DNA from 4 places in the Paenibacillus sp. FSL R5-0378 genome. Region 4 is predicted to be linked to each of the others. Evidence: a T-box and tRNA genes for the amino acid it is inferred to sense, from the RefSeq annotation. Region 4 holds a T-box; the other regions hold tRNA genes.
The links. A T-box is a leader RNA that pairs with one kind of tRNA and senses whether it is charged. The one in region 4 lies ahead of leuS (leucine--tRNA ligase), so its partner is inferred to be a tRNA-Leu.
Positions count from the first base shown of each region.

Region 1: it encodes a tRNA-Leu, which carries the amino acid that the T-box ahead of leuS (leucine--tRNA ligase) is inferred to sense. The anticodon was not compared.
Region 2: it encodes a tRNA-Leu, which carries the amino acid that the T-box ahead of leuS (leucine--tRNA ligase) is inferred to sense. The anticodon was not compared.
Region 3: it encodes a tRNA-Leu, which carries the amino acid that the T-box ahead of leuS (leucine--tRNA ligase) is inferred to sense. The anticodon was not compared.

Region 1 is NZ_JBBPAY010000001.1:2,613,380-2,621,188, reverse strand. It holds gene MKY74_RS12385 (DEAD/DEAH box helicase) at 1-1,280, shown strand, start outside; gene MKY74_RS12380 (YqhG family protein) at 1,280-2,221, shown strand; gene MKY74_RS12375 (hypothetical protein) at 2,363-3,349, shown strand; gene MKY74_RS12370 (YqzE family protein) at 3,447-3,665, opposite strand; gene MKY74_RS12365 (N-acetylmuramoyl-L-alanine amidase) at 3,842-4,552, shown strand; gene MKY74_RS12360 (divergent polysaccharide deacetylase family protein) at 4,527-5,435, opposite strand; tRNA gene MKY74_RS12355 (tRNA-Leu) at 5,611-5,695, opposite strand; gene MKY74_RS12350 (hypothetical protein) at 5,900-6,361, shown strand; gene MKY74_RS12345 (hypothetical protein) at 6,420-6,635, opposite strand; gene MKY74_RS12340 (hypothetical protein) at 7,009-7,338, opposite strand; gene MKY74_RS12335 (xanthine phosphoribosyltransferase) at 7,457-7,809, opposite strand, start outside.
Region 2 is NZ_JBBPAY010000001.1:2,520,272-2,528,080, reverse strand. It holds gene MKY74_RS11920 (sulfatase-like hydrolase/transferase) at 1-21, shown strand, start outside; tRNA gene MKY74_RS11915 (tRNA-Pro) at 201-274, shown strand; gene MKY74_RS11910 (MATE family efflux transporter) at 378-1,730, opposite strand; gene MKY74_RS11905 (TetR/AcrR family transcriptional regulator) at 1,889-2,575, shown strand; gene MKY74_RS11900 (MFS transporter) at 2,656-3,840, opposite strand; gene MKY74_RS11895 (AraC family transcriptional regulator) at 3,999-4,928, shown strand; tRNA gene MKY74_RS11890 (tRNA-Leu) at 5,058-5,142, opposite strand; gene MKY74_RS11885 (glycoside hydrolase family 65 protein) at 5,326-7,665, opposite strand; gene MKY74_RS11880 (carbohydrate ABC transporter permease) at 7,730-7,809, opposite strand, start outside.
Region 3 is NZ_JBBPAY010000001.1:1,834,579-1,842,387, reverse strand. It holds gene kdpB (potassium-transporting ATPase subunit KdpB) at 1-1,268, opposite strand, end outside; gene kdpA (potassium-transporting ATPase subunit KdpA) at 1,285-2,964, opposite strand; gene kdpF (K(+)-transporting ATPase subunit F) at 3,034-3,111, opposite strand; gene MKY74_RS08505 (hypothetical protein) at 3,253-3,642, opposite strand; cyclic di-AMP (ydaO/yuaA leader) riboswitch at 3,780-3,952, opposite strand; cyclic di-AMP (ydaO/yuaA leader) riboswitch at 4,076-4,286, opposite strand; gene MKY74_RS08500 (glutathione peroxidase) at 4,597-5,091, shown strand; tRNA gene MKY74_RS08495 (tRNA-Leu) at 5,237-5,319, opposite strand; gene MKY74_RS08490 (urease accessory protein UreF) at 5,570-6,229, shown strand; gene MKY74_RS08485 (helix-turn-helix domain-containing protein) at 6,319-6,675, opposite strand; gene MKY74_RS08480 (PAS domain-containing protein) at 6,923-7,540, shown strand; gene MKY74_RS08475 (MarR family winged helix-turn-helix transcriptional regulator) at 7,743-7,809, shown strand, end outside.
Region 4 is NZ_JBBPAY010000001.1:5,972,853-5,980,661, reverse strand. It holds gene MKY74_RS27765 (helix-turn-helix transcriptional regulator) at 1-264, shown strand, start outside; gene MKY74_RS27760 (phosphotransferase enzyme family protein) at 278-1,252, opposite strand; gene MKY74_RS27755 (AraC family transcriptional regulator) at 1,326-2,189, opposite strand; gene MKY74_RS27750 (helix-turn-helix domain-containing protein) at 2,343-4,643, opposite strand; T-box leader at 4,822-5,058, shown strand; gene leuS (leucine--tRNA ligase) at 5,169-7,613, shown strand; gene comER (late competence protein ComER) at 7,610-7,809, opposite strand, start outside.

The DNA of each region.
Region 1 (7,809 bases), 3.4 Mb from region 4:
GGCATTCCGACGTCGTCGTCGCCTCCATGGATACCGCCAAGCGCGAGCCCCACAAGGACATGCTGATGGAGCAGGAATACGACATGCTCATTATCGACGAGGCGCACAAGCTGAAGAACAAGAAAACGACGAACTATCAATTTATCCAGAAGCTGCGGAAAAAGTACTGCCTGCTGCTGACTGCGACGCCGGTTCAAAACGATATGAGCGAGCTCTTCAACCTTATTACGCTGCTGAAGCCCGGCCAGCTCGGGCGGCAGGGGGATTTTGCGGCCAACTTCGTTGTCGGCAAACGGCAGGCGAAGAACGAGGGTCAGCTCCGGGACGAGCTCGCCAAGGTAATGATCCGCAACCGGCGCGGCGAAGGCCCGGTGCAGTTCACCAAACGGACGGTGCGCAACGTCAGCCTGCAGCTCTCTCCTGAGGAGCAGGCGCTGTACGACGGTGTAACTTCTTTTGTCAAGAACCAGTACAAAGCGTCCGGGGGCAACCTAAGCAGCATGCTGTCCCTGGTCACGCTGCAGCGCGAGGTGTGCAGCAGCCGGGACGCGGTGTTCCTGACCCTCGTGAACCTGTCGAAGAAGATTCCGGACGACTCCCCACTCACCGCCGAGGTGTGGGAGCTGGTGAACGCAATCCGGAACATCAAAGCGAACACGAAGGCCGAAAAGACGATCGAGCTGATCAAGGACATGAACGAAAAGGTCATCGTGTTTACGGAATACCGGGCGACGCAGGAATACCTGCTGCAGTATTTTCAAAAGCACGGCTTGTCCTGTGTACCGTACCGCGGCGGAATGAACCGGGGCAAAAAGGACTGGATGATGGACCTGTTCCGCGGCCGGGCCCAGGTCATGATCGCCACCGAAGCCGGCGGCGAGGGCATCAACCTGCAGTTCTGCCACCATATGATCAATTTTGACCTGCCATGGAACCCGATGCGGGTGGAGCAGCGGATTGGCCGCGTCCACCGGCTCGGGCAGCAGAACGATGTGAAGATCTACAACCTGTCCACCACCGGAACGATCGAGGAGCATATCCTGAACCTGCTGCACGAAAAAATCAACATGTTCGAGACGGTCATCGGCGGCCTGGATGTCATTCTGGAGCGTTTCGAGAAAAAGGAATCGTTCGAGAAAAGCCTGTACAAGCTGTTCCTCGAGTCGGAGTCGGATGAGGAAATCCGCAGTAAGGTCAGCTCGCTCGGGCAGTCGCTTGACCAGATCAAGCGCGAGATCGAATACGAAGATGCGGAAACCGTCATTGAGGAGGAAGCTTGATGAGCCTGTCCCCGCAGGAAGTTCAGAAGCAAGTGCTAACTTATCTGGAAACGACCGAATGCAGCATTATCGAGAAGTCCCCTTATCACGTGACCGTCAAACTGTCACCGCAGGCGGACAAGCAGCTGACCAACCGCCCCTACTACTGGGGCTTTATTGAACGGACTGGGGCGGAGCCGGAGACTCTCTCCTACACCTTCGTCTTTGCCCCGGACCAATATAACGAACAGGTGGCCAAAACCCCGCCCCCTTCAGCGCAGCCTCAGCCGCAGGACAGCATTCTGTCGAGGTATTTCGGGGTGAATCCGGCAGGGCCGCGGATCGGCCCGGGGCGGATTCCCCGCGAAGACGTCACATACGGCAGCAGCCGGCTGCAGCAAATTTGGGCCATAGCCCGGCAGGAGGGCTCCTGCGTGTATCTGTTTGAGCAGCCGGGCCCTTTGCAGCGGGAGACGCTGTTCTCCGCCCCCTACGAGCCTTGGCTGGGCGTCTGCTTCAAGGTCGAGATGACCTGCGACGTGAAGAAAGAAGCGCTCCACTTCATCGGCATCTCGCTGGTGACGGGGCAGATCGACCAACAGTTTGCCCAGCGACTGGAGAAGCTTCAACTCGGGCCGCGGCTGCCCGAGAATATCCATATCCAGCCGGGAAGCCTCTCGCTCGCGGGCGCGGCCAATCTGCTGGAGAAGCATATGAAGGATCAGCTGGCGGGCGAGGATTACAGCTGGGCGGAAGCCGCAAGGGAGCGCCTTAGGGATGAGCTTGCGGTGATCGACATGTATTACGAAGACCTCCTCAAGGAAACCGAGGAGGAGAAGCTTACGGCCATCCGGGAGCAATACGACAACCGGCGCAGCGAAATGACATGGCAGTATGAACCTAAGGTGAACCTGTCCGCCATAACCTGCGGTCTGTTTCACTTAAGATCCATCCGTCCATGAGCATTTGACCTCCCTCGCTAAAAGAAGGCAAAAAAAGACCCGTGCCCGCGCCCCAAAGCCCGACACCTTGCAACAGCCTTTTTACGGCTTGTCCGATACAATGATGTCAATAAAGCTCTGAAATCGAGGAGGGTGAATGTGGTGAGGATGGTATCTCTCGCTTTAAAAGTGACGGCGTTGACCTGTGCCGTCAGCTGCGCCTGGCCGGCCTGGAGTCCTGCGGTCCCGCAATCGGCCGCAGCGGTCGGCATCGCTGCCGCCAAGGCGGCAAGCCCCGCGCGGGCTGCCTTGCTTCGGATCGCAGCGGGATCGGACATGCAGGCGGTGCCCGCGCCGCTGGAGAGCTTTGCCGGCTCCGTCGTCCGCGAGCTGTCCGCGCAGTCCGAGTTTCAGCAGTGGGACGGCGCCGCCATCGACTATTACCCGCTAGGGCCCGGCACCCACAGCTGGCTTGCGGTCGTTTCAAAGGATAGCAAGCAGCTGGGATATTTAATATTCACCGCCAGGGAGGAAGGCGGATATATGCTCAGCGAGTACGGCAGCGGTCCAGCCATCCCTTACAGCAGCGATGCGCTTCATGACCGGCTGGCTGAGGATGGCCTTATTCCCGATCACCCCGGCCTCCCCGCAAACGTTCAAATTCAAGCTCAATATTCGGCAATGCTGCCGGTTTGGAAAGTGACCCTGCCCGGCAAGCCGGCGATGTACATCAATGCGCTGACCTTGGAGCTTCTGCCGGCAAATGCCGTTTACGCCAGCACCGCCTCCGTTTCTAAGACGGCGGTCGTTACCAATCAGAACGGTCTCCGGCTCGAGGCATCGTCACCTGCTGCGAAGATAGATAGTAATGATCCTTATGACGACCTGCTCTGGATGACCTCCCCCCGGCTGAACATCCGCCGCGGAGACGATCTGCTGAAAGCCGTCGCATCCGGCGGCAGCCTGATCTTCACCGCTCCCGGCCGTAACGCGTCCTATGGGGCTCCCTTTGCGGTAAGCGGAATTCAGACATGGTCCCCGGCCGCAGGCGCTCCTGCGGTCAGCTACGCGGCCACAGGACGTGCCGGAACCCGGTACCTCCCTGTCTCCATGCTGATGGCTGCCGGAGAATTTCATGCCCGCCCCTAGATCTCCTGCATGATTATCTGTTCCTGCCCTTATCGCGTTTCATTCCCAAAAAGAAGCGGACCTCGTATCCCACGAGGTCCGCTTCTTTCATTTTCGTTCAGTCATGAAGATTCCGCATCTTGATTTTTCGCCGCTTCGGATGGCGTTTGTCAGCCGTCCGGCCTCCCCATTGGGACAATCCGAACGGGATCATGCCGAACCATTTGACCGTCCACGGCTCTTTATATTTTTGCTTCCTTCGTTCTTCCTTGGGTGTTTCCATGTAGCTGACGACGCGCTCGGTAATGTATTTTACAAGTTCATCTCCACTGGCCATTTCCATTCCCCCCACAATGCCAAATTACAGCTCTGCTATGCTCTTAGTTTGCACAGAGATACGGTAATCTAAACGGAGGAATGCGGACGGTGCATTATTTACCGTTTATTGCACATTCTAACTTCGACATCAATTTTTCGCTCCAATCCCGTTTAACGAAAGGAGGGCCATCCTTTATGCCTATCAAAAGCTTGATCGCCGCCATCCTCCTGATCCCGGCAATGTTGTGCACAGGCAGCTCGTCCGCTTGGGCCGCTGGCCCCGGTGACCAAAGTACGACCGCCTATCCGGAGCATCCGGCTTTTCCGCATGAAGTGATTATCGTGGATGCAGGACATGGCGGTGTTGACGGAGGGACTTCATTTCAGAACATTCTGGAAAAGGACATTAACCTCGCCATCGCCCAGAAGCTGTTTATGCTGCTGCGCAGCCAGGGGTACGACGCGGTCTTGAACCGGACGGCTGACTACGCTCTCAGCGACGACAATAACTGGCTCCGCAGCTCTTCCCGCCATAAACGCGATCTCGCGCAGCGGAAGGAGTTAAGCCATCAGCTGCCGACCCTGATCGTCGTGAGTCTTCACGTCAATTGGGGCCGCAATCCTTCAAAGAACGGGGCGCTTGTGCTTCACCAGAACGAAGGGCGCAGCGTCCTGCTTGCGGACAGCATTCAGCAGCAGCTTAACCCGCTGTACCAAACGAAGGGAAGCATCCGGCTGGGAAGCCCGTTTTACCTGCTGAACCAGGTCAAAGATCCTGCGGTTATCGTAGAGACCGGATTTCTCAGCAATGCCGCAGACCGGACGATGCTGTGCAATCGGCGCGGGCAGCTCAAGATCGCGCAGGCCATCGCGAACGGAATCAGCTATTATTTGACGGCAATATAGGCGCCGGCTTCCAATCCCAGATATCCCGGACGAGATCGCTGATTCCTACAAAAGATACGGAATTCTGCATACCGGTGATGCTTTGGCGAATGGCCTCCGCCGTCTTTTTCCCCTGCACGCCGACATGCCCGATCGTTACACAGTTCTGATGTTCACTCGCCCAGGTTTCAACGGCTTTCATTTGTTTGCTGACATGGCTGACGGTGTGCCGGTCGTCCAGAAATATGTTATTGGCCACCGGAGGCATTCCCATCTGAACGGCCAGCTTGCCGACTACGGAATGGTAGTTGGTCTTGCTGTCCACGAAGAACAACCCGCGTTCGCGGCAGACCTCCAGCACGATGGACATGATCCGTTCGTCTCCGGTAATCTTCGATCCCATATGATTGTTCATGCCGACCGCATACGGCACGTTGTCGATGGCCTCCTCCACCCGTTTGCGAATCTCCTCATTGCTCATATTGGAGGTAATAGCGCCGGGACCTAGCCACTTGGGATTGCCCTGCTTGGGCTCCATCGGCATATGGACAATGACGTCATGCCCCTGTTTATGGGCCAGCTCCGCGTCGGTTTTACTGGTAGGAAGAAACGGCATGATGGCTACGGTCAGCTTAATCGGCAGGGACAACATTTCTTCGGTTCCCCCTTGCCCGTTCCCGAAGTCGTCGATGATGATCGCAACCTTTTTATCCGGCTTCATGTCACTTTGCCGCTGGTCTGCCCCGGGCTGCTCCGCTTGCTCGTTGAAGACCCGCTCCGCCGCCAGTGATCGTTCCCCATCCGCGAGGGCAGTTTGACCAGAAAGCGCAACCGTAAGCGCCAGTCCCGCTGCCGCAATATTCCGCCAGCCGCGATGCAGCTTATTGAAAGATGATGTACTCAAGCAACTTCCTCCTTTACTCGGTATCTCCACGATGTGGTTTCATTGTTTGAGGAAGTTGGAGGAATTATGTATAGCAAAAATCCCCGCTACTCCCCTCTCAGGAAAGATACGGGAAATAACAAATAACACAAAAAGGCGTCCCCGTTGTTCAAAACGGGAACGCCTTATGTATGTATGCGGTCGAGAGGACTCGAACCTCCACGGGGGGTTAGCCCACACGGACCTGAACCGTGCGCGTCTGCCAATTCCGCCACGACCGCAAATCGGTCGGTCACTCTTTGAAAGATTCAATCTTTCGCGGCGACAAGATAGATCATACCATGCTGGACAGGTATAGTCAACAATTTTTCAAAAAAAAGTTTAATCTCCTCTTCATTCTGAACAATTTCCAGTTCCTATCTCTTGAATAATCCAAGCATTTGCGGGTAAAATAAGAACATAAGTTCGTACAGGTGGTGATATGTATGGCAGCACCCGGCATGACGTCGGAAGAGGCATCGCTGATTAAGAGTTATCTGCTCCTGATTTTTATTCATAAAGTTTTCGAACGGGACATTCGGATTATGGAGGAGAGCGGCGTATTCAAGACGCCCCAGTTGTATTCGGAACTGATTGTGAACGGCGACCGGCAGGCCGGCACGCTGCTTGCTGAAGTCAAGCGGGAAATGAGAAGACGCAAGATCCGGATCCTTCGAATCTTACAAGATGATACCGGGGTCAGGGCGGAATATTCCTGCAGAGGCTATACCGACGAAATGAATATCCTTTGGCCGGCTTTTCGTAACGAGATGCTCGTTCGGATGAGAGTTTATCTCGGGCTGGATCCTTTCTCTCCCGAAGACCGTTCTCTCCTTCCCGTCTCTTCTTTTACTCACCATATGGACCATCCCGCTGCTCCCTATTTTCAGGAGGGCTCCAAACCATAAGAGCCGCCTGGAGTCCCCCCATATGAACCAAGGGGAACCGAACCAGACGGCTCTGCTATTATTCCAGAGGGCTTTGACGCGGAGCGCTCGCAGGCTGGAACAAGTAGTTCCGGTCCAGCTTGACCACTTTGCGGTTGCGGCGGCGGATCAGCACCTGGCTGCCGTCCCAAGCCACAACAATCCCTGTCACATCATTGCTTTCGATGCCGTCGCGAACCACCCGGACCTGCTCTCCGGATTGGCGGTACGCATCCAATTCCTCATCGCTGATCATCTCCAATCCTCCTTTGCTTTTGAAGAAATCTCTTCATGTAGTGAACATGGATAAGTATATGCTTTTCCCGCATATCTTACAATGGAATCGGTGTGTACCGACCTTTATTAGACACAAGACTGAGCGGGTTCAATGGCATTTTTCGTTAAAGTCATCCGGCATGATTAAGAAAAACGTCTATCGACGTACCTTCAAAGAAGACAGACCGCGTTTAAAGGTAATTTTTCTTGAAATATCAGGAAGCAATGCTCTGGCGTTTATACTTTTCTGATATTATAAGAAAGGACCAGCAGCCAATCGGCCGCTGATCCTGAATGTGTTGGTATAAAGGTGTGTATATTAATCAACTGAACCTCTCGGTGACGCTCAGCAATTAACGTTGTGCGTGTTCTTTACTGTCGTTCTTCTCGTACCAATAATCGAGCACCGTCGACGACATCACTCGTTTTTCCAGATATTCAACTTGATGAGGGGTAAACAATTCCTTCCAGGAGAAGTCTAGCTCATCACACATGCCCACGATGGTCAGCAGTTCTGACCAGGCCACGTAACGTTTATACCAAAAAAACTGAGGATGCTCTATAATATAGGGATAGAGGTCATCGAATTCGGTATGCTTGCAATCAAGCGCTCTTTCAAAGTGATCCTTTGCTTTGGCCAATTTATCAATGAAATACTGTTCGGTTACCGGTTCTTTCCCCATTGTGCTGCCTCCCCTCATGATCATCTAATACATATTATAAGCCAAAAGACGGCCGGTTGAAAGAAATTGTTTCGATTTATCCGCGGAAAATGCGGCGAAACGGGCTTTCATCCCGGGCTTAATCGGCAAAAGTGATGACGCCGCCTTCAAGCGACTGGATACGGACGAGCGGTTCAATACTTATGCCCTGCTCCCGGATGGTCCGGGCCCCTGCCTGAAAGCACTTCTCTATGACGACACCAAGGCCGACCAATTCCGCGCCGGAGCGTTCGATAATTTTGATAAGCCCCCGCGCAGCATCTCCGTTTGCAATGATGTCATCGATAAAGAGCACTTTATCCTGTTCGCTGATATAATGACGCGACAGCATAATATCCGTCACGATCCCTTTGGTAAACGAAGGAACCCGTTCGCAAAGAGCGTCCGGATCGGCCAGCAGCGTCTTCTTGCGGCGGGCGAACACCAGCGGCA
Region 2 (7,809 bases), 3.5 Mb from region 4:
GGCGATGCTGCAGGCAAATAAAACTTACGCTTTAGAAACCAAACAAGACCGGAAGGAATCTTTGCGATTCCCCGGTCTTTTCATTTGCTGGCAGCACAGGATCATTTTGCCCAATCGTTAAACGAATTGTGAATTTTTCTTTTACCCCCTTTACAAAATGTAAAATCGGAGTAAATTTTATAGTATAAGCTTTCTCTTAACGAGACGTGGCTCAGCTTGGTAGAGCGCTTGCTTCGGGAGCAAGAGGTCGCAGGTTCAAATCCTGTCGTCTCGATCCTTTATACAATCAACGGTTGCGGGGTACTTGACCGCAGCTTTTTTGTGTTCAAGAACAACAGATGTTGTAACCTCCTCAACGAACGATAACCCTATGTTTTCTACTGTACTAAACTCTCCATATCGGGCTGCAATTTGTTCCGCAAAACATACAGCATAATGGCCCCAACCAGGAACGCGACGGCATCCGCGATGACGAGCGACCAGACTACCCCGTGGAAGCCGTTCATTCGATTGGCGATATAGAGCACAGGAATCAGCGTAACTCCTTGAATAATGGACATAATAAACGCAGCGGTTCCTTGTGCGGTCGCTTGGAAGATCCCCGTAAACAACGTGGTCATGCCTGTAATGAACAAGGATAAGAACGTCACATGCAGGATGTAGCTGCCCATTTCGATTAATTGCGGGTCATTCGTAAATAAACCAATCAAGTGGTCGGAAATCAAATAGACGATGATGCCAAACGCGACGGCTAACGCTACAATCGTTTTGATCGTAAATCCGATCGTTTGCTTCATACGCAATTTATTCGCTGTAAAAGAGAAGGCAATCAATGGCACGACTCCCTCACATAAACCCATCAGAATAAACTCGGGAAACTGCAATAAGCGCGATGAAATTCCGTAAGCTGCAACGGCCGGATCTCCATATTCTACAAGAAAACGATTAAAGATGAGCGACATGGCCCCCAAAAAGATACTCATGATAAAAACGGGCACTCCAATTTTGATGACATTGCTCAAAATCTCTTTGGACGCCTTAAACCATTTAACGGAGATCGTTAAAAATGAGCTCTTGTATCCCATATGGTAGGCGTAGAATACGCTGGCGACCAGGTTGGAAACGACCGTAGCAGACGCAACGCCGATCACGTCCCAATGAAAAGCGAAGATGACCAGCGCATCGAGAATAATATTCACGACAACACTCAGAATCATCCCCATCATCGACGTCCTTGCCGCACCCTCCGAGCGTACGATATTTTCCAGTGTAAAAAATAAGATGACGAATGGTGAACCAATAAGCATCATCGTCACATAGTCCTTCGTAAAGACGAAGGAGTCGGGCGTTGCCCCCAATCCATGGACAATGGGATCAATCAGCGGGATACCTACGGCCATCACGATAAGACCAATAACTAAACTGCTGTAAAAGGCGAATGATGACACATGCTTGACATCATCAAACTTTTTCTCTCCCAGTAAACGGGAAATGAAGGTACCGCCGCCGATGCCAATCAAGTTGCCCAGTGCCATAATGATGGCGAACAACGGCAAGGTTAACGCGAGAGCGGTTAACATCGCCGTATTGTGGAGTGTGCCCAGGAAATAGGCATTCAATATGGAATAGATGACACTCATTGACGTGCCCAGCATCATCGGTACGGCGAAATGAGCTACGGCTTTGGCGACCGGTGCCTTTTCAAAGTAATAAAGATTTTCTGTATCCATGCGGGTCCCTGCTTTCTTTATTGATTTAGGTCAACCGTTTAACAGTGCAGATGTCATCTTACAGTGTTAGTTTGAACCTTACAGTGTTAGATGATATCATGGACTTATGAACATGTAAAGCATAAACTTACACTGTTAGGTAAAAGGATGGATTCCCGATGAAAAAACAGCAGCCTCAGATTTCGGAGGATCGGATTTTGGAAGCCTCATGGGAGCTTCTTGGCGAGGAAGGTATCGAAAAGTTCAGCATGAGACGATTGGCCGACCGGCTGGGGATTCAGGCTCCCTCGATATACTGGTACTTCAAGAGCAAACAAAATCTCTACCATCGTCTGGCCAACCAGGTATCGAAAATTATTCTGGAGGAGTACCACGCCGAGGGGGACTGGAAGGAGCAGCTGAAGGGGCTGGCGGTAACGGTGCGAAGCGTGCTCGGCCGGTATCCCTGCTCCACGCAGCTTATGATGTTGACGCTGCCCCACGAACCGGACATCATCCGGTTCACCAACCGGATGCTGCTCTGCGTGGAATCGACGCCGCTCGAGCAGGAGCAGAAAATGCAAGTGGTTCTTACGCTTATGAATTATATTTTCAACTTCGTTCTGGACGATTATGAGCACCAGCGCAATGTCTCCGCGATTGTTAAGGAGCATGGAGAAGGAGCGCTTCCGGGTGAGGAGATGATTCGTCTTCTGGACTCCATGAGCGAGACGGATGCCGGACTGTTCCGGAGGATGTTCAAGAACGGGCTATTCGAGCTGATGGGGACAGACAAGGCGTTCGAGTTTGGACTGAAGCTGATTCTGCTCGGGATCGAGCAGGTGATCCAGGAGCAGGAGAAATAGAACGCAACGTGAACCGCCCATCCGGTTATCGGATGGGCGGTTTCAATAGGGTTACCGTTTACATCGTAAAGACTGCTTTCTCAGGAGGGATTCTCCTGAAGGGAGTTATCTTTTTTACTATGAATCACCCTGCCTCTGTACAGGGTAACGATGGCTGAAACAATAGCCAGGATAACAAACAGACCTCCGATCCAGGCATTGGCCGTAACCTCATAACGGCTGATCACCACGCCGCCGATGGCAGATCCCGCAGCTACGCCGAGATGCAGCGAGGAGGTATTCAGGGAGAGCTGGATGTCCGCCGACTTTGGTGCAAGCCGCACCAAATAGCTTTGAATAGCCGGACTTGGCGCCATGTTAAACGCACACCAGACGATGACGACGGGCAGCAAGCGCAGCATGGAGGCAGCTGCCCAGGGCAGAAGCAGGATCGCCATGGCGTGGAGCAGCAGCGTGACGATCATTGTCCGGGCTGCCCCAAAGCGGTCGGCCGCCCACCCTCCAATCCACCCCCCTGCAATGCCGGCGAGCCCATAAACCAGCAAGACGAAGCTGATTTGACCGGGAGACAGGTTCAACATGGTCTGTAAAAACGGCGTGATATAGGCATAGATCGTAAACTGGCCCGTCATTTGCAGAATGGAGACGAGATGGGCGAACACAATTTTAGAATTTCCCAACGTACGCAGCTGTTCCCGCATCGGAAGCTTAGGCGGAGACGCCGCTTGGGGCAGAAATTTCATGATGCATATCGTCACAATGAACGAAAGTACGCCAATAAAAGCAAAGGTTGCCCGCCAGCCCCAAGCCTCGCCGATCAATGTCCCCAGCGGAACGCCGAGCACGAGGGCGCCGCTAATTCCCATAAAGATCATTCCAATGGCACGCCCTTTTGCTTCAGGTGTCACAATCCCCGAAGCCAGGGTGATCGACAGAACGACAACAATGGAGCAGCTTGCCGCCAGAATAACCCTGGATAGCAGCAGCATCGTAAAATTCGGACTTAACATAGACATGATATTTCCAGCCGTAAACACCAGCATGGCGATGACCAGCAGCCTTCGGCGCTCAACCTTCGTAGTTAAAGCGATCAAGACGGGGGATCCTAAGGCGAAAACCAGAGAATACACCGAAACCAGTTGGCCGGCCACACCGACGGAAACGCGAAGGTCCCGGGCGATCATATCCAAAATCCCGGCAATGACCAGTTCAACGGAGCCTACTGTAAAGGCAGCCAGCGCCAGAATGAAAATGCGCTTATCCATTCCTCTTCCTCTCCTTTCTTTCAACCTGATTATGAACCAGCTGAAAAAAGCAGAGGTAGTCTAAAAATCGCAAATGATTGCCTGATTCTCTCAAAACGATTCATCGCTGGACCCAACAGGGTTTATAATGGACATAGATAAGGAGGGGAAAACAATTCATGCGGGATTTATCCAACCACGCCAATTCCCTGGTTTCGTATCAAAAGGAATTGTCCTTATTGATGGAAAAACATACGGACGGAGACGGCATTCACGAGACGCTCATTCCTTCCCTTTCCCTGATTCGCAGTTCGAAAACGACGTTCCCTTCGTTTTCGGTCCATGAACCGGAGCTGTGCATCGTCTCCCAAGGTTCGAAGGTGGTCATGCTTGCAGACGAGAGCTTTACGTATGGGCCGTCCAGCTATCTGGTTATCTCCCTGGATTTGCCCGTCTCCGCACAGATTATTGAAGCATCGCCTGATGTGCCTTATTTGTGCTTCAGGCTTAAACTAAACCTAAAAGATGCGTTGGACTTAGTAAACGAGGCTAATCCGGTATCCCGGAAGAAGCTCCGTTCGAAACGGGGGTTATTCGTAGAACAATCGACTGCTCCTCTCTTGGACGCGGCTGTCAGGCTTACACGCCTGCTCGATAACCCGGAGGATATACCGATACTGGCACCGCTCATCGTTCGTGAAATCTTATATCGGGTTTTGCAGGGAGAGCAAGGAGACGTATTAAGGCAAATGGCCTTGAGGGGAAGCAGCTCGAACCGGATTGCCGTGGTGGTAGAGCAGCTGAAGCGGGAGTACATGGAGCCGCTTCGAATCGATGAGCTGGCGGCCGCTGCCCATATGGCCCCCTCCTCCCTGCACCGTCATTTTAAAGAGGTCACGGCCATGAGCCCGCTGCAGTACCAAAAGCAGCTGCGGCTGCAGGAGGCCCGCCGTCTCTTGTTATCCGAATCTGCCGATGCAGCGGATGTTGCTTTTCGAGTCGGTTACGAAAGTCCGTCCCAATTCAGCCGCGAATACGCCCGGCTTTTCGGCCTTCCGCCGATCAGCGACATCACGCGGCTTCGGGAGCAGTTAGGCCGGGTGCCCTGATCCAAGAGCCCCCGGCTCCAGTCTGTAATCACAATCTTGAAGAGAATAAAAAAAACGCCTATCGGCGTAAATAAACATAAAAATAGGATCATGTATTGCCTTTCAGCAATCACATGATCCTATCAACGATGCGGTCGAGAGGACTCGAACCTCCACGGGGGGTTAGCCCACACGGACCTGAACCGTGCGCGTCTGCCAATTCCGCCACGACCGCATATTCAGTTGGTCACGTTCGAAATGTTTTTTTCTTAGCGACAAGATAGATCTTACCATGGATCCATTATCATCGTCAAGCGTTTAGCCAAACTTTTTTTATAAAGTCGAAAAGCGGAGTTCCGGGACGAACCTGCCGGGTGATTCCCTGGTGTTTCTCGTTCCCAAACTCCGCCGTGTTTCGTTACCTTCTGACCGTCTTCCCTGCCTCAAGGGTCAGCTCTTCCCCCTTGTGGCGGATCTGCAGCGGTTCACCCTCCAGAAGTCCGTATCCCGTTCCTTCCGCGTCGACAAGCACCTCCAGAAGCCGGCCCTGGTTCATGATCCGGAAGCGATAGCTGTCCCACTGCCCCGGCAGCGCCGGCGCAAATTCCAGCATGCCGTCTACCAAGCGCATGCCCGCAAACCCGTATACGATGGACATCCAGGACCCGGCCATGGCCGCCGTATGCAGCCCGTCCTTGGCATTCCGGTTGATGTCATCCAGATCCATGCGCACTGTCCGGTCGAAATAAGCATACGCTTCGTCGAGTTCGCCGATCTCGGCCGAGACGATGCTGTGAATGCACGGCGACAGTGAGGAATCATGCGTCGTCAAAGGCTCATAGTAGCGGTAGTTCCGGATCTTCTCCTCTATCGTGAACCGTTCGCCGAGCAGGAACAGCGCCAGCACCAGATCGGCCTGCTTCAGCACCTGGTGGCGGTAGATGACGAGCGGATGAAAATGCAGGAGCAGCGGGTACTTGTCGGCCGGCGTGTTCTGAAAATCCCATTTGGCCTTCGTCAGGAACGTATCGTCCTGCGCATAGATGCCTAGTTCGGCATCATACGGCACGAACATGTTCTCCGCTGCCCTGCCCCAAAGCGCGATTTCCTCGTCCGTCAGGCCGATCGCCGCCCGCAGGCGCTGATCTTCCGCCGGATGTGATTCCGCCAGCCAGCCGGCCACCTGCACCGCGTAGCGCAGCTGATCCTGCACCATAAGGTTCGTATAGGCGTTATTGTTGACGATGGCCGTATACTCGTCAGGTCCGGTCACGCCGTCGATGCAGAACTTTCCGTCGCGGGCGGGGTTGAAGTGTCCAAGGTCCAGCCAGAACCTCGACGTCTCAAACAATATTTCGGCGCCCTCATTCAGCAGGAAATCGGAATCTCCGGTGGCGGACACATACTGCTTGATCCCGTAGGCAATGTCCGCGTTGATGTGGGCCTGGGCCGTACCGGCGGGATAATACGACGAGTTCTCTTCCCCGTCGATGGTCCGCCAAGGGAACAAGGCTCCCTTCTGCGACATGACCCGGGCCCGTTCGCGGGCTTTGTCCAGCGTGGCGTAGCGGAAATGCAGCAGCGCCCTGGCAATATCCGGCCGGGTATAGGTGAAGAACGGCAGCATGTACATTTCCGTATCCCAGAAGTAATGGCCTTCATATCCTTCGCCTGTGAGACCCTTGGCGCCGATGTTTGTCGCGCCGTCCCGGCCGACGGACTGCAGCAGCTGAAACGCATTGAAGCGGATGCCCTGCTGCAGTGCAGGGTCGCCGGCGATTTCCACGTCGGCGGTTTTCCAGAACTGTTCGAGAAAAGACTGCTGTTCTTGGGCAAGCACCTCAAACCCCGACTGCCGAGCCATCCGCTGAACCTCTTCAGCACGGACAAGCAGTTCCCCTTCGGCATAATCCTTGGACGTATGGTACGTGACGTATTTGGTGAGGGCTGCGCTCTCCCCCTGCCGGAGTGAAACGGTAAATTCGGATGCCGCATACTCGTTCTCCGACCACGCCGAAGTCTGGGAGGGCTGATTCGTCTGCAGATCATGGCTCATGGTCGTCAGGAGCACAAATCCCGAATGCCGCGTACGCTGCCTCATCCAGGACAGCTCTCCGTCACGGCCCGTATCTTCGAGCAGCAAGCTCGGCTCAGCCTTGGCTGCGCCCAGACGGGGATCGCCGTTGTTGTTCTGCGATGCGATCTTACCGTCCAGCGCGGAGGTCAGGCTGATGGCCCCGCTGAAATTAAGGGCGGTGACTTCATAATGGATCGCCGCCAAATGCTTGTGCTGGAGGGCGGCGAACCGGCGGATCCGGATCCGGGCACGCTGGCCGCCGGGTGCTTCCCACTCGATCTCGCGCGTCAGCATTCCCTTTTTCATGTCCAGCTCCCGCCGGTAGTCGTGGACGACGCCGCTGTTCAGATGGAACAGCTGGCCCTCGATCCGCAGCTCCACCCGCTGCGCGTTGGTCACGTTCAGCATCGCGTGATTCCGCTCCGGATACCCGTACGCCCCTTCCGGATACACGATCGGCTCGGAGTCATAGAACCCGTTCAGATAGTTGCCGGTGACGGAGGTGCCCAACATGCCGTAAAAGCCTTCCTCGAAATTGCCGCGCATGCCGATATATCCGTTGCCGATGGCAAACAGGCTTTCGCTGCGCTGGTTGTTTGCCTCGTCATACGTTTCCTCGGACAGACTCCATGCCTCATAAGGGTACAACGGCTGCGGCCTCACATACGTTTCCATTCTCATCTTCGACTTCAGCTCCTTACGCCGCAAGGGCTTCATTATATGTTCATGTTACCCAGCGGTACCGTTAACCTTTCACCGATCCGCCCATCAGTCCTCTGACGAAGTACTTCTGGAGCAGGAAGAAGATCGCAAGCGGCATCAGCA
Region 3 (7,809 bases), 4.1 Mb from region 4:
CCTTCCGACGCGATTTTATCGGATTCCATATCCAGATCCGCCGGAATACTTCCGCCTTGGGCCTGCACCCAGCGCTTAACCGCGTCCACCGCCCCTTTACGGACATGCCGCCCATCCACCAGGTCGATGCCGCTCATCCGCGTCTCCGCCTTGAACTCGATAAACTCTCCAGCGGCGGCCGCTTCCGGATGAACCTCTATCGACTGCTTCTTCACCAGTTCCAGCACGGAGCGGCCTTCCGGCGTCTCGTCTTTAACCGAGCTGACGGCCGCCCAATAGGCGGTTTCCGCATAATCCGCGTCCCCCACCGGAATGAACTGGCTCGCCATCCGGTTACCGAAGGTAATCGTACCCGTTTTATCCAAAATGATCGTGTTGATGTCGCCGGATGCCTCGACGGCTTTCCCCGACATGGCCAGCACGTTGAACTGCGTAACCCGGTCCATGCCCGCGATGCCGATGGCGGACAGCAGCCCGCCGATCGTCGTCGGAATGAGGCACACGAGCAGGGAGATCAGCACCGGGATATCCAGCGAAATGCCGAAATACTTGGCAATTGGCGCTAACGTGACGACCACAATCAGAAATATCAACGTTAATGTTGTAAGCAGCGTGTTAAGAGCAATTTCGTTAGGTGTTTTCTGGCGCGCCGCCCCTTCGACCAGGGATATCATCCGGTCCAGGAACGATTCGCCTGGATCGCTTTTGATCATCACCTTGATCTGGTCGCTGACGACGCGAGTTCCCCCGGTGACCGAGCTGAAATCGCCGCCGGCTTCTTTGATCACCGGTGCCGATTCGCCGGTAATCGCCGATTCATCCACCGATGCAAGACCTTCGATGACTTCCCCGTCACCCGGGATCATCTCTCCCTGGGAGACGATGACGACATCGCCTTTGCGCAGCTCGGCCGAACTCACGACCTTGATCTCGCCGCCCACCATTTTGTTCGCCGTCGTGTCTTTTTTGCTCTTCTTGAGCGTATCGGCCTGGGCCTTGCCCCTGCCTTCCGCCAGCGCCTCCGCGAAATTCGCGAACAGGACGGTGAAGAGCAATATCAGAAACACGGTCAGATTAAACCCTATCCGTCCCTCGGTATGAAAATAAGAGGGAAAAAGAACCATCAGCAGCACAACGAAGGTGCCGACCTCCACAACGAACATGACCGGATTTTTCATCATTACGGCCGGGTTCAGTTTCATAAAGCTGTCTTTCAGCGCCTGTTTGGCAATGCCGCCAGACAGCATACTTTTGCGTTGTCCGCTCATGACTTGCTCCACCTCTTTAGTTAAGTGTTAAAAATTCGGCGACCGGCCCCAAAACGAGGACCGGAAGGAACGTCAGCGCTCCGATCAGCAGCACGGTTCCGGTCAAAATGCCGGCGAACAGCTTGTTGTCGGTCCGGAAGGTGCCCTGAGTCTCGGCGACCTTCTGCTTCACCGCCAGCGAACCTGCAACGGCGAGCAGCGCAATAATCGAAATATATCGGCCGAGGAGCATCACCAGACCGGTGCTGACGTTCCAGAATACGGTATTGTCTGCCAATCCCTCGAACCCGGAGCCGTTATTCGCCGCCGAGGAGGTGAACTCATAGAGCGACTGGCTCAAGCTGTGATACGAAGGATTGGAGAAGGCGTCGGTACCCAGGTGCGTCATAAACGAAATCGCCGTCGGAGCAAGAATAATGAAGGGATGCATCAGAATCGCCACCGCGATCAGCTTCATCTCCCGGGCTTCGATCTTCCGGCCCAGAAATTCCGGCGTCCGGCCAACCATCAGGCCGCAGATAAATACGCCGAGGATTGCATACATGATCATATTGACGAAACCGACCCCCTTGCCGCCGAACACGACGTTCAGCATCATTTCGGCCAAGGGCGCAAGTCCTCCCAGCGGCGTCAGCGTATCATGCATGTTGTTGACCGACCCCGTCGTTGCGGCGGTGGTGACGGTTGTGAACAACGCGGACTGCGCGATGCCAAAGCGCACCTCCTTGCCTTCCATGCTGCCGGCCGAGCTGTTGATTCCCAATTGGTTGATCAGCGGGTTGCCGGCTTTTTCCGAGAAATACGTCAGGCACAGGAACGCTACGAACAGCGTCATCATGACGCTGAAAATCATCCAGCCCTGCTTCTTGTTCCGGGCGAACCGTCCGAACGTGTAAGGCAGTGACGCCGAAATTGTCCACATGCTGAGAATTTCGATCACGTTGGTCAGCGGGCTTGGGTTCTCGAACGGATGGGCCGAGTTGACACCGAAGAAGCCTCCCCCGTTCGTTCCGAGGTGCTTGATCGATTCCAGCGAGGCTACAGGACCCAGCGGAATCTGCTGCACGCCGCCTCCCAGCGTTTGCACGGCCCGCATCGGCTCCAGCGTCTGCGGCACTTTGAGCCCGACCAGCACCAGGGTTACGATGAGGGCAAGCGGCACGAACAGGCGGACATGCGCCTTGATAAAATCCTCGAAGAAGTTCCCGAGCCCCTCACCCCTGCGGGTGATGCCGCGCATAAAAGCAATCGCGATAGCCAGGCCCGAGGCTGCCGAGGTAAACATCATCATCGTGATGACGATCATTTGGCCAAAATAAGACATGCCGCTCTCTCCGCTGTAATGCTGGAGGTTCGTGTTCGTCATAAAGCTGATGACCGTGTTGAAGGACAGGCTCGCCTCCATATTGCCGATGCCGTTCGGGTTGCCCGGAAGGGCGCCCATCGTTCGCAGCAATATATAGCTGATCGCTACCAGAAAGATATTGGTTGCGATCATGCTGAGCGCGTACTTTTTCCAATTCATGCTGCCCCGCTGCTTCAGCCCGATGATCCGGTATAAAACTCTTTCCACGCCGCCGAAAATCCGGTCCGTCCGGTTCGGTTCATTGGAGAATATATGATATACGTAAGTGCCTACCGGCTTCACGAGCAGCAGGAGCACGAAAATGACGATACAAATTTGCAAAATATCCAAGGCTGGCTTCCCCCTCTTACGAGCATGTTCTGCTTTGGCCCCTTGAGGCTTACAGATTTAAAATACCGGTCAAAATTTTTCCGGATGGATCAAGGCGTAAACCAAATAGATAAAGACAAGCACGGCGAATGCCCCAACGACAATCATTGGTCTTTGCCCCCTTCTTCCACCACTTGGCCGCACCAATGAAAAAATAACAAGAACACGCCAAAGGTGGCAGCGAGCGCAAGTATCATATATACATCCATCATCGTTTCCGGTCTCTCCTTTGCATGGTTAGAATCATCTTTATTTCAGTAAAAATCCGACTTCGCCGTTTAAGGTATAAATGATGTGATCTGCACCAAGCCCCCGGTAAATGCCGGGTGAGCTGCCCCTCTGCGTAATGACATATACCGGTTCCGACGTCCAGGGACGGCAGATCTGCAAATAGCGGCAGGTCAGGTTGAGGCTGCTTTCAAAAAGAAAGATTTTGCCGACCTCCATTTCGGGCACCACCCAATCCTCCGCGTGATTCGTATTCAGCCGGATGATCCGCTGCACCCCCATTTTTCTCAAGAGGCGTTCCTCCCGGGCACTGTTGGTCAGAACGGCAAAGGGCCTCTTCCAATACATCAGCAGCTTGATAAAATTGCGTCCCGCCTCGTTCGGCGCGGTCACGATGACGACGTTGTCCATTTCAAAGGCTCCTCCTGTGCGGCAGCCGCGAATACGCAAAAGAAGCCGCAGGGAAAGAAGGACCTTTCCCGCGGCTTCTTGAATGTGGACGAATATGAAGGATCGTCCTATATTCAAAATGCGCACGACAAGTGCTGTCTCTCTCCCGTTACGCTGACGAGGTTAGCTGTCGGATTCGGGCGTGAGAGTCGCCCTACCTTCCGGTACTTACCGTACCGGAAAGATTCACCCCGGCGGCTTCCATTCCAGGCGGCCGCTGTGGTTCCCCCGCTCCCGGCCGTTTCCGGCCGAAATTAAGCGTTATTGATAAGTGTATGTGATTGTGATGAATGCTCTCTTTTGTTCCAGTAAGCTAAAAAAGGGTAAAAAAAAACACAGAGGCCAGCTGATCCCCCTGTGATCCGAAAGTTTATTCGGGTCGCAAGTTTCATCATTCCTCTCTCAAACGACGCTTACGAGGTTAGCTGACGGATTCGAGCGGTGAGAGTCGCTCTACCCGGCCGGATCCATGGCATCCGTAGCCGGGATTCACCCCTGCGGCTGGCAGCAGACCCCCGACTCTCACACCGGTTCGCTGCTCCATGGCACGCGTTTGGTTCCCCCGATTTCCGCGCTTTTTTGCGGAAACTCAGCGATTAGTAATGGAAACTGTATTGAATACGCTCTGAATCATACACCCGCTCCTTCCAAGCTGTAAAGGCAGTCTAAAAATCATGAACCGCGAATTTTGGAACATTCAGGACCTTATTAGCGCTTACATTTTGGCTTTTTGACTTCTACCTCTTCCATGCTCCCGATTTGGCGCATTTATGGAATCCAGGTCATTAAGGGACACTGGCTCGCAGGAATATCCGCATTGACATTACAGTTCAATCGTTTAAAATTAAATTGTGTGCTTGGTAAATGATTCGGCTGGATGATGATTCATAGCAGCACAAAAGGAGGAGGATGGCAGTGAGCGTCTATGATTTTCAAGTGAACACGCTGCGCGGTAAAGAGGTATCGTTAAAGGAATATGAAGGTGACGTGCTGCTGATCGTGAACACGGCCAGCAAATGCGGATTTACGCCGCAGTTTCGCGGGCTGCAGGAGCTGTACGACGAGTTCGGCGACCATCATTTTCAAATTCTCGGTTTTCCGAGCAACCAGTTTGCCAATCAGGAGCCCGGTACCAGCGAGGAGATCGGCGAATTCTGCCAGATGAATTACGGGGTCACGTTCCCGATGTTTGAGAAGATCGACGTCAAGGGCAGCAACGCCCACCCACTGTTTCAATACCTGACCCGGGAAGCGCCGGGCGTGCTCGGATCGAAAGCGGTCAAGTGGAACTTTACCAAGTTCCTGGTCGACTCCAAGGGCAGGGTCATCAAGCGTTACGCGCCCAAAACGACACCGGACAAAATCGAAAACGACATTCGCAAGCTGCTTGCATCCGGAAAAAGCGAATAGGCAAATCAGCTCTACAAAATAACGCTACTTGCTGCGATCCGAAATTCACTTGCTTTGCGGGAACCCAAAATATACGAAAATGCATTAAGCAACAAAAAAAGCTTCCCTGGATTTCTCCAAGGAAGCTTCTTTCTGTGTTCATAGATGCGGTAGAGAGGACTCGAACCTCCACGGGCGTACGCCCACTACCCCCTCAAGATAGCGTGTCTGCCATTCCACCACTACCGCATATCCAAAGTTCATTTAGCGAACTTTTTTATTATACACAAAATCATCCGAATTGTAAAGGGAAATGCATTATAACACCAATCATGTAATATTATATAACACAAAAAACGAAAAAAACAGTGATTTAGTCGCCCTAACATTGACAAATCATTATATTTATGTAATATTAACTTACAAATAATAGTGATCGATGATTTAACTTCGCAATTCATGTAATATTTATTACCACAACAAAATGGAGGTGACCGCGTTGAACGACAAAAGCACCAAACTGCTCGATTACGTGCAAACGCTGGATAACGACTTGTCGGTCGGAGGCTTCAGCCATGTGTTCGACCTCCAAACCCGGATTGCAGAAGGGCGCATCCAGAGCCAGGAAGAGCTGGAAGGGTTCATCCTTCATCCGATGATGAATCGTTTGGTCCGCCAAGACGGCGCGGCCATTCTGGCGATTTACGCAGCTGCCGACCAACGGGATATCCGTCAGATCGCCCGGATTGACCGGTACATCCTCGGAAGAATCGCTGCCCATGAAAATGATGAAGCGGTGCGCCAACGGGGCAGAAGACTTTTGAAACTGGCCCAGGCCCTGTACCCCTGGCTCAATCTGAAGGCTCTTGACGAACTCGCGCAGAAAGAACTGTCTCCCGTCTGCCTGGCCACGGCGCATGCCTATGTCAACTATCAGCTCGGGTCCAGCCGCGACCACACCGTTTATGGCTATATGCAATCTGCGGTCTGCACATGCATCCAGCTCGCTGCCCGCTCGCTGAGCATTCCGCCTCACGACGCCAAAGCGTTGGCCGGCAAATGGACGGCTGAAATGGAGCGCGCATGGACAGCGGAGAAAGACTCCCTGCCCACAGACCTTTTCAATATCCAGGAGAACGACTCCCATATCGCCTCGTGATCTCTTTAACAACACCACAAAGGCACTCCGCTCTGCCCTGCCGCAGCGAAGTGCCTTTTCTGTTCCCATGTATGTACTTGACCTTCATCTTACTGATCGCGGGACTGGTTCTTCCGGTATTCCACAAACTTGATGTACTCCTTGATAAACTCCTTCTCGTGATCGGATAGCGGCATTTCGTTTAACTGCCTTCCGTTTTCCCACAAATAAGGATCCTGCTGCTCTTTCACCATATACGGCCCCGGTTCCTTGCCCAGAATCAGCCAGTCAAGGCTGACGCCGAAAAAGCTCGAGATTTCGATCAATTTATTGGTGCTCGGGGTGGACTTCCCCCTTTTCCAATCTCCGAAATTCCCCGTGCTGATATTAAGCTGCTCGCAAAACGACTTTTTGGTCATCCCCTTCTGCTTAATCAATGCCTCAATACGTCCGTAAATGGATTGCATAAAAAACCGCCTTCCAGTCATGTCGCAAAAAAACGACGCATTTAAGTAATTTCATGCTTGCAATATGACGCAAAAACGTGTATAGTATTCTTTATATTAGGAATTTCCATACCTATGGCTCTTATTGTATCATTAGTCCCTTTTCTAATCCAACCGCCCTGCAATCATTCACTTCATATCTGACATTACCTTTCCAACGCGATTCGGGCCCGCTTATGACCAATACCAAGACAGGGAGCGACCGCTTTTGCACACACTCGACATTTCTTATCATGAATTGATCCATGCCATGAGGCAAAGTATTGCCGTCGTGGATGCCGGAGGAGTTATCATTTCAGTGAACCACGCCTGGATTCAAAGCGCATATGACGAAGGCGTCCCCCAATCCTTTAACTGGGTTGGTATTAATTTTATGCAAATCGCCGACGCCCTTTCGGGAGAAGACGAACAAGACATGGACAGACTCCAGGCGGTTTTGCAGGGTATTTCTACATACTACAGGAACGAATTCCGGTCGAGCTGCATCCAGCCCTCCCGCTGGTTTCAAATCGAGGCTTTCCCGCTCCGGAACGGCGCCAGGGAGGAACCCCGGGGAATGATCGTCTGCCTGTCGGATATCAGCCGAAGCAAGCAGCTCGAGAACGACTTGATGACCGCCTTATCCCAGATCCGCACCCTACGCGGATTGCTGCCCATCTGCGCTGTCTGCAAACGAATTCGCGATGACGATGACTTGTGGAATTCCATCGAGAGTTTTTTGCAAAAGCATGCCCACACCGAATTCACGCACGATATTTGCCCGGACTGCATACGGCGGCTGTATCCCAAGTACTCGTCCATATTGGACACACCTACTCACCAGTAGCTGCAACATCTTCAGTCTCTTCCCCAATCAAACACTTCTTCAAAATCATCGTCAACGCACTGCAGCTTTTTTTCGTTGACGTTCTTTGTTCATATCCATATAATTGTTATGACAATTATATTTTGAAGGAGTGTTTTCCCTGACCCGCTTCTCATCTTCGTCCCAAACGATCGGTTTCCGATACGGAAATATGTCCCGCAGAATGTCTTCTATTTTTGCAGGCCTGCTTAAACCTTACGGCATCACACCCGAGCAATGGTCCGTACTGT
Region 4 (7,809 bases):
CCTAATGATACGAGGTTTAAAGAGCTTATTGAGGAATTTATGCAGAACAGCCCGTTGTTTCGCGAGCTCTGGCCCCTGCATGACGTTCAGGCCGTAACGGATCGCCACAAACAAAGGTACGACCCTCGAATCGGAGAGATGGAGTTTGAACATGTGACCTTGCAATCGTCAGCCAATCCGGACGTGAAAATTATGATTTATACAGCTTCAAGGGATACGGCTGCGCGTTTAAAACGTATAATTAGCAATCTGGAGAATGGATAAGTCTATTGGCGTTTTATTCCCAACATGGCGTACCTGTAAATAAAAAACCTTCCCCATTTACATACCTGCCAAATTCGCGAGAAGCACACTTTTTCGCATGCGTCGGCAATCCCTGCTTCGATTCAGGCATACCAAGAGCGTTCCTCATCCCGATTAGCCCTAGCGAAATAAATAATGCTTCGATCTGGGCCACATACTCATTGGGCAGCGGAAAGTGCTTTCCGTACCAATCGATGTACTGCTGTCTGGCAGTGGGATGAATAAAGGTACATGTGATGGCCAGGTCAGTGAGAAAAGGACCGAATCCGCACGCGCCAAAGTCAATGGGATGGGCAGCCCCGTCTGCAAACACGATATTGGGAGGAACGATATCGCCGTGCAATACACCCCAAGTCATCTTGTTTTGAGGGAGTGTGTCCAGCAAAGCCATCGCTTTTTCCCCGGCGGCTTCAAGAATCTGAACATCATGTGCATCTAATAAGCCTTCCCGTACCTTCGGCTTGAGCAGGTCCAGCGCATTCTGTATGCGTTCACGATGAACCGTTGGCCGGATAAAAGACGAAGGGGGCTGCCACATACTGGCATGCTGATGCAAAGCTGCCGTCATTTCAGCGGTGGACTTCAATTCCTGATCGCTGGTAAAATATTGTTTTTGCTCGCCTTCCACCCAACTGAGCATCGTACAACTTATATCGTCCACTTGTGTAACATAAGAACCCAGCCGATTGCGTTTTGGCATAGGGAGGGTGAGATGGGTGTCACGGTTAAGCGCATCCAGCCATACCAGCTCAGATTCCAGTACATCCCGGCGCGTCCACATGGTTTCAAGCGTACTGATTTTAGATTTGTGAACACGCAGGCTGTACAGCAGCCCATGATGATCTTCAATTTTGAAAACCATGGCACCGCTTTGTGCTACGGGCGACACGGATACAGCATTTATATCGTACTGGGCAAGCGCATGCTGCGCGATGATTGCAAGATCCATTCGATTCACACCTTCTAAAGGAAATAGCCCCTAACACCGGGGGATTGATATAATACTGCGCTCTAGAGCTGAACTACAGCTTAACGACAGGAATCCAAACCTCCATTTCGTACAGGTTGTTACCGCGATCGTAAGTCATTTCAAATTCGGGACCGTTTGCAGCTTCGTAATGAGCGCTTGGAAACCACTCGCCCCAGATCCGCCTCCACAATCCATGAATGTCATTCTGTCCACTCGGATTGATTCCGGTTGAAAAAATCGCATAAGACTGCGGGGGGATTTGCAGCTTTTCAAATCCTTCAGGCAAGCCGCTTTGGGGTAAAAAGTAACCGATCATGTACGAAAGTTGTTCTCCTTGCTTGTTGTATAAAACTGCATGGAGCTGGCCGTGTTCGCCTAAACCTGCGGCAGCGCGGATTCGTTTGACGGTTCCATCGGAAATACACTTTTGCCAAAACGCGGGTATTTCGATAAACGGATTCTCGCCGTCGGCATGGATCACAGTCGAAACACCGAACATTTCAAAGGCAGGTTTTCCTTCCATTCTGTAGTTCATCTCGACATCTCCGCGAATCGAAATGTGAAAGGATAAGCGAGGATAAGCCTTAAGGGATACACCGTTGTCGCGAGCAGCCTTTGGCATGACTCCGTGCATTTTTTTGAACGCCCTGGAAAACGCCTCGGGTGATTCGTAACCATACTTCAGTGCCATATCGATCACCTTTACGCCACCGGATTGCAGTTCAAAAGCGGCAAGGGTAAGCCGTCTGCGCCGAATATACTCGGACAGCGAAACGTTTGTGATGAACGAAAACATGCGTTGAAAATGGTAAGCCGAGCAGCAGGCCGTTCCGGCCACTTGGTCATAGTCGATCTCTTCCGACAGATGCGTTTCGATGTATTCCAACGCATGATTCATGCGTTTCAGCCAATCCATACAGATCATCCCTTCAACATTAATTATACGGAGTACCGAAAATAAAGCCTTGCATTCCATGCACAGAAATATCAGGTATTCCGCCTTGCCTTACCCCATACGCTGCACTTCCTAAAAGAAAAACGAACAGCTGAACAAATCAGCTGTTCGTTGTCAGTCCTGGAGCATTTCGCCGAGCAACACGCCGTCCGGATGGTTCAGCTTGCGGAATTGTCCCGGCGTGTAGCCGGTTTCCTTTTTAAACTTACGGATAAAATTCGGGGTGTCGGCATACCCGACCCGGCCGATGATTTCCTTGAGCGGTTCCTGGGTCGTCATGAGCAGCCGCTTGACCTCCTCCATCCTTTTCTGCCAGATATACTGGGTAAAGTTCAGCCCCACATTTTCCTTAAACGTCCGGCTGAAATGCGAAGGAGAAATTTCAAACAGATCCGCCAGGCTCTCCAGGCTCAGGCTGTGATCCATAAAGTGCTGGTCAATATAGCCGAGCATCTGGTCCTTGAGCGAGCTCTCCTTATGCTTCGTCTCCTGCTGCACCTGCGTGCAAATATGGGAGGCCAGCTTCCTGAGCTGCCCCTCGAATTCATCCAGGGACTGAAAGGCGCTGCTGGTCGGAATCTCCTGCGTAATATGGTGGATGCCAAGCTCTGATGCGGTCTTGAGCATCGTATTGAGAATGTCAAAGCAGATGCAGCGGGAGAGCAGCGGTGACGGGCTGCCCTCTTTCAGGCTCGTCATCGCTTCGCCGATCATATGGGCGGAGACGTCATGGCTGCCCTGTTTCAAGCTTTGGGACAGCTTCAGCAGCACGTTTTTCGGAATCCAGAAGGCTTCCTCGCTCGCCGGCGCCAGTTTTTCAAAAAACGTAATACCGCCTTTCTCCGACGGAGTATGGAATTCCAGCGCCGAGCAGGCTTCGATAAACGACTGATTAAGCTGCCCCGCCTGTGAATATCCGGTACCTACCCCCATGATGGGGTTAAAGTCGAACGCCTCCAGGATATTGCTGCGGACGGCATCGACGATCCGGCTCATATGGATGAAGCTCCCCATCGCCGGGTGCGGGTCAAAGGAGACGATGAGGGCCATCTGGTCCCGGCGCGGGAGCTCCACGCTGTAAGCGGATGCCCGGAGCCCGGGGATGTCCACTTCGGCTAGGAGGGAAGCGAGCGTCTGCCAATCCTGGTAATCCTGGGAAGGGTCAGCAAGCTCGCCTCGTTCCATGGCGATGACAAAAAACTGCGAACGGTCAAACCGGATATTAAAGGCTTCCAGCAGATTCGGCTCGAGCTCCCGGTCTTCTCCCTGCTGGAGCAGTCTCAGCAGAAGATGGTTCCGTGCGTACGGTTCCTGCAGATCGGCACGGGAGCTGTATTCCTGCAGCGCGGAGCGGATATGCTCCAGTTCATTGCCCGGAAGGAGCGCATCTCCCGTTCCCCGGTCGTTTCTGGACTTGGAATTGGCGAAATCGACCAGGGCCGAAATCGGGTGATATTGTCTGCGGGCCAGAAGCAGGGCTATGCCGATGCCTGCCAGCACCACGATGCTAAACAGCATGATGATAAAGCTGCGGATGTGCAGCACGCTGCTGAAAAACTGATCGCTCGGCATCAGCGTCACATACGTCCAGCCGTTCATGTCCGATTTGGTGGACACGACGGAATGCGCTTTTCCGCCCAGCTCCACGCTGTGAATGCCCGGATCGAGGGAAAACAGATGTCCCGTGTCCAAGCCGTTGATCGTTTCACCGTGATTGTTGGCGGCCAGCACCTGTCCGTGATTGTCAAAAATGTACGCCAGCCCCTTGTAGCTGCCCAGAATGGAATCGATCAGACCCGTGAGCTCCGACTCATCGATCAAATACATGACCGTTGCATGGGGATTCGGGCTGTTCGGCGTAATCGGCACCAGGTAGGCAAGCAGCGACTGCTGCCTGTAAGTGCCCCGGATCACCCGGTCCGCCGGACGCATGGTGGGAAAAGACACGTCGTTCAAATCGCCCATCAGGCTGTCTTTGGACCAATTCTGGAATATGTACTTCTCGCTGAACACGTCCAGGCTGCTAAGCCCCTGCGAGGAGTAAATCCGGTCGTCATGATGAAAATATAAAAATACATCTCCGATGATGGAGCTGGTTGACTTATATTGATCCAGAGCGTCGATCGCCTCCCGCGAATAGAACGGATCATGAACCCGGTAAGAGATCAGGCGGTCGTCATAGGCGATCCTTGAGGCGATGTCGCCGAGCTCCTTCATCCGGCCGTCGACGATGCTTTCCGCCTGCGTCAGCTGGTTCAGATGGCTTTGTTCGATTTCCTCCCGGAGGTTGCCCGCGGCGCTTTGGTAGATGAAGACGGTTACAAAAACGAGAGGAAGCAGCAAAATAAACAGATAAGACCATATATATTTTAAAAACAGCTTCGATTTCAAGTACCTTCTGAGGTTACGCTTCAAACTTTCCGCCTCCCTTTGGTTTAATCATAACAAAAAATTCCCTATCGGACATGGAATAATTCCGGCTGGCGGGGGTTTCGGCGGGAAAAGCGGGGCTTGTCCGCCAGGCTGGATACGTTGACTCGATGGATTTTTTTATATATAATATGTTTCAATGTTTCAACCATGAAAAACTGTAAATGAAGCGATGATAAGGGGTATTAGTTCCAGGGATGTCATACAGAGAGCCGGCGGTGGGTGCAAGCCGGTTGACGATTTGGGATGAACTCGCCTTTGAGCTATGATGTGAAGCGCGTGCGAAAGCGCGTCAAGGATCATCGATTCACCCGCGTTAAGGGTGCAAAGGGAGCGGGGATAAAGCATGTCCTCCGCTAACTAGGGTGGTACCACGGGAATCAAACCTCTCGTCCCTAGCGATGATACGCTATGGATGAGAGGTTTTTTTGTTGCAAACATGAAAGACGAGCGCCGTGCCGTACCGTAATAACGGGCGGGCAGCGGGCGCATTTTAGGAGGCAAATGAGCATGAGTAACCAAGAGCAGGTTCAAGGCCAGGGCTACCAGCACAAGGTGATTGAACCGAAATGGCAGAAGTATTGGGATGAGCATCACACATTCAAGACGACAGAGGATCCTGAAAAGCCGAAATTTTACGCGCTGGATATGTTTCCTTACCCGTCCGGAGCCGGACTTCATGTCGGCCACCCGGAAGGGTACACGGCGACGGACATCGTCTCCCGCTTCAAACGGATGAAGGGCTATAACGTGCTGCATCCGATGGGTTGGGACGCATTCGGCCTGCCGGCGGAGCAGCATGCGATGGATAAGGGCGAGCACCCTCGTGAAATCACGATCAAGAACATTAACACGTTCCGGCGTCAGATCAAGTCGCTCGGCTTCTCTTATGACTGGGACCGCGAGATCAGCACAACCGATCCGGAATATTATAAATGGACGCAGTGGATTTTCATCCAGCTGTACAAACGCGGCCTCGCCTATGTTGCCGAAGTGCCCGTGAACTGGTGTGAAGCCCTCGGGACCGTACTGGCCAACGAGGAAGTCATCGACGGGAAGAGCGAGCGCGGCGGCCATCCGGTCGTCCGCAAGCCGATGCGCCAATGGATTCTGAAGATTACCGAGTATGCCGACCGGCTGCTGGAAGATCTGGATGACCTGGATTGGAGCGAAAGCCTGAAGGATATGCAGCGCAACTGGATCGGAAGATCGAAGGGAGCTGAAGTGCAGTTCGACATCGAAGGGCATGACGCCAAGCTGACGGTATTTACGACCCGTCCCGACACGCTGTTTGGCGCTACTTATTGCGTGCTCGCTCCGGAACAGGAGCTGGTAGAGCGCATTACGACGCCTGAACAGAAGGATGCGGTGAAGGCCTACCAGGAGCAGGCAGCCCGCAAGAGCGATCTGGAGCGCACCGATTTGGCTAAAGACAAAACCGGTGTGTTTACCGGAGCCTATGCCGTCAATCCGGTGAGCGGCGAGAAGCTGCCGATCTGGATTGCGGATTACGTGCTGGCAGGTTACGGAACCGGAGCCATTATGGCGGTGCCGGGGCATGATTCCCGCGACTGGGAATTCGCCAAGAAATTCGGCCTGAACATCGTGGAAGTGGTCAAAGGCGGAAACGTGCAGGAGGAAGCTTATACCGGGGACGGAGAGCATGTGAACTCAGGCCCGCTGAACGGACTGCACACCGAAGAAGCCATCGCTGCAATGATCGCGTGGCTTGAGGAGAACGGCAAAGGCCAGGGCAAGGTAACCTACCGCCTGCGTGACTGGCTGTTCAGCCGCCAGCGCTATTGGGGCGAGCCGATTCCGATTCTGCATCTGGAGGACGGCACGATGAAGACCGTTCCGGAGGACCAGCTTCCGCTGCTGCTGCCGGATGTGGATCAAATCAAGCCGTCGGGTACAGGGGAGTCGCCGCTGGCCAACGTCACCGACTGGGTGGAGACGATCGATCCCGAGACGGGCATGAAAGCCCGCCGCGAGACCAATACGATGCCGCAATGGGCCGGCAGCTGCTGGTATTACCTGCGCTACATCGATCCGCATAATGCGGATGAGCTGTGCTCGACGGAGAAGCAGGAGGCATGGCTGCCTGTCGATCTGTACATCGGCGGAGCCGAGCATGCGGTGCTTCACCTGCTGTATGCCCGTTTCTGGCATAAATTCCTGTACGACCTCGGTGTCGTCACGACCAAGGAACCGTTCCAGAAGCTGATCAACCAAGGCATGATTCTGGGAACGAACAATGAGAAAATGAGCAAATCGCGCGGCAACGTCATTAATCCGGACGAAATCGTCGAGCAGTTCGGTGCCGACACGCTGCGCGTGTACGAAATGTTTATGGGGCCTCTGGAAGCGACCAAGCCTTGGAACGAGAACGGCGTGGAAGGCGCGCACCGCTTCCTCTCCCGCGTGTGGCGCCTGATCGTCAGCGAGGACGGCAGCCTCAGCAGCAAAATTACGGACGGCGACGGCAGCGATGAATTCAAGCGGACATGGCATAAAACGATTAAGAAAGTGACCGACGACCTGGAGAATCTGCGCTTCAACACCGCGATCAGCCAGCTGATGATTTTTATCAACGAAGCCTACAAAGCGGATGCGCTGCCGCGTCTGGCGATCGAGAACTTCGTGCAGATGCTGTCGCCGCTCGCTCCGCACATCGCGGAAGAGCTTTGGGAGCGTCTGGGCCATCAGGAGAGCATTACTTACGTACCGTGGCCGTCCTATGACGAATCCTGGACTGTGGAATCGGAAGTCGAAATCGTCATTCAGGTCAACGGCAAAATCGTTCAGCGGGCGATGATCGCCAAAGACATGAGCCAGGAAGCCATGCAGGAACACGCCATGTCGCTGCAGAACGTACAGCAGGCCATTGACGGGAAAACCGTCCGTAAGGTCATTGCAGTACCCGGCAAGCTTGTGAACATCGTCGCGAACTAATCGGCACCGGGGCCGCCGAACTGGGCGTCACACTTTTCCAGATCTTCTTTGTATTTGCCGTGGGTTGTGGCGATCAGACGGTGAAAGACGCCGGTTAAGCTGCTGTCCAGCAGGGCAAGCGCCTCGGCGGTAATGCCGCCGGGAACGGTTACCCGCTTCTGCAGCTCAAGGGGCGTAAAGCCTCCCTGCGTCAGCA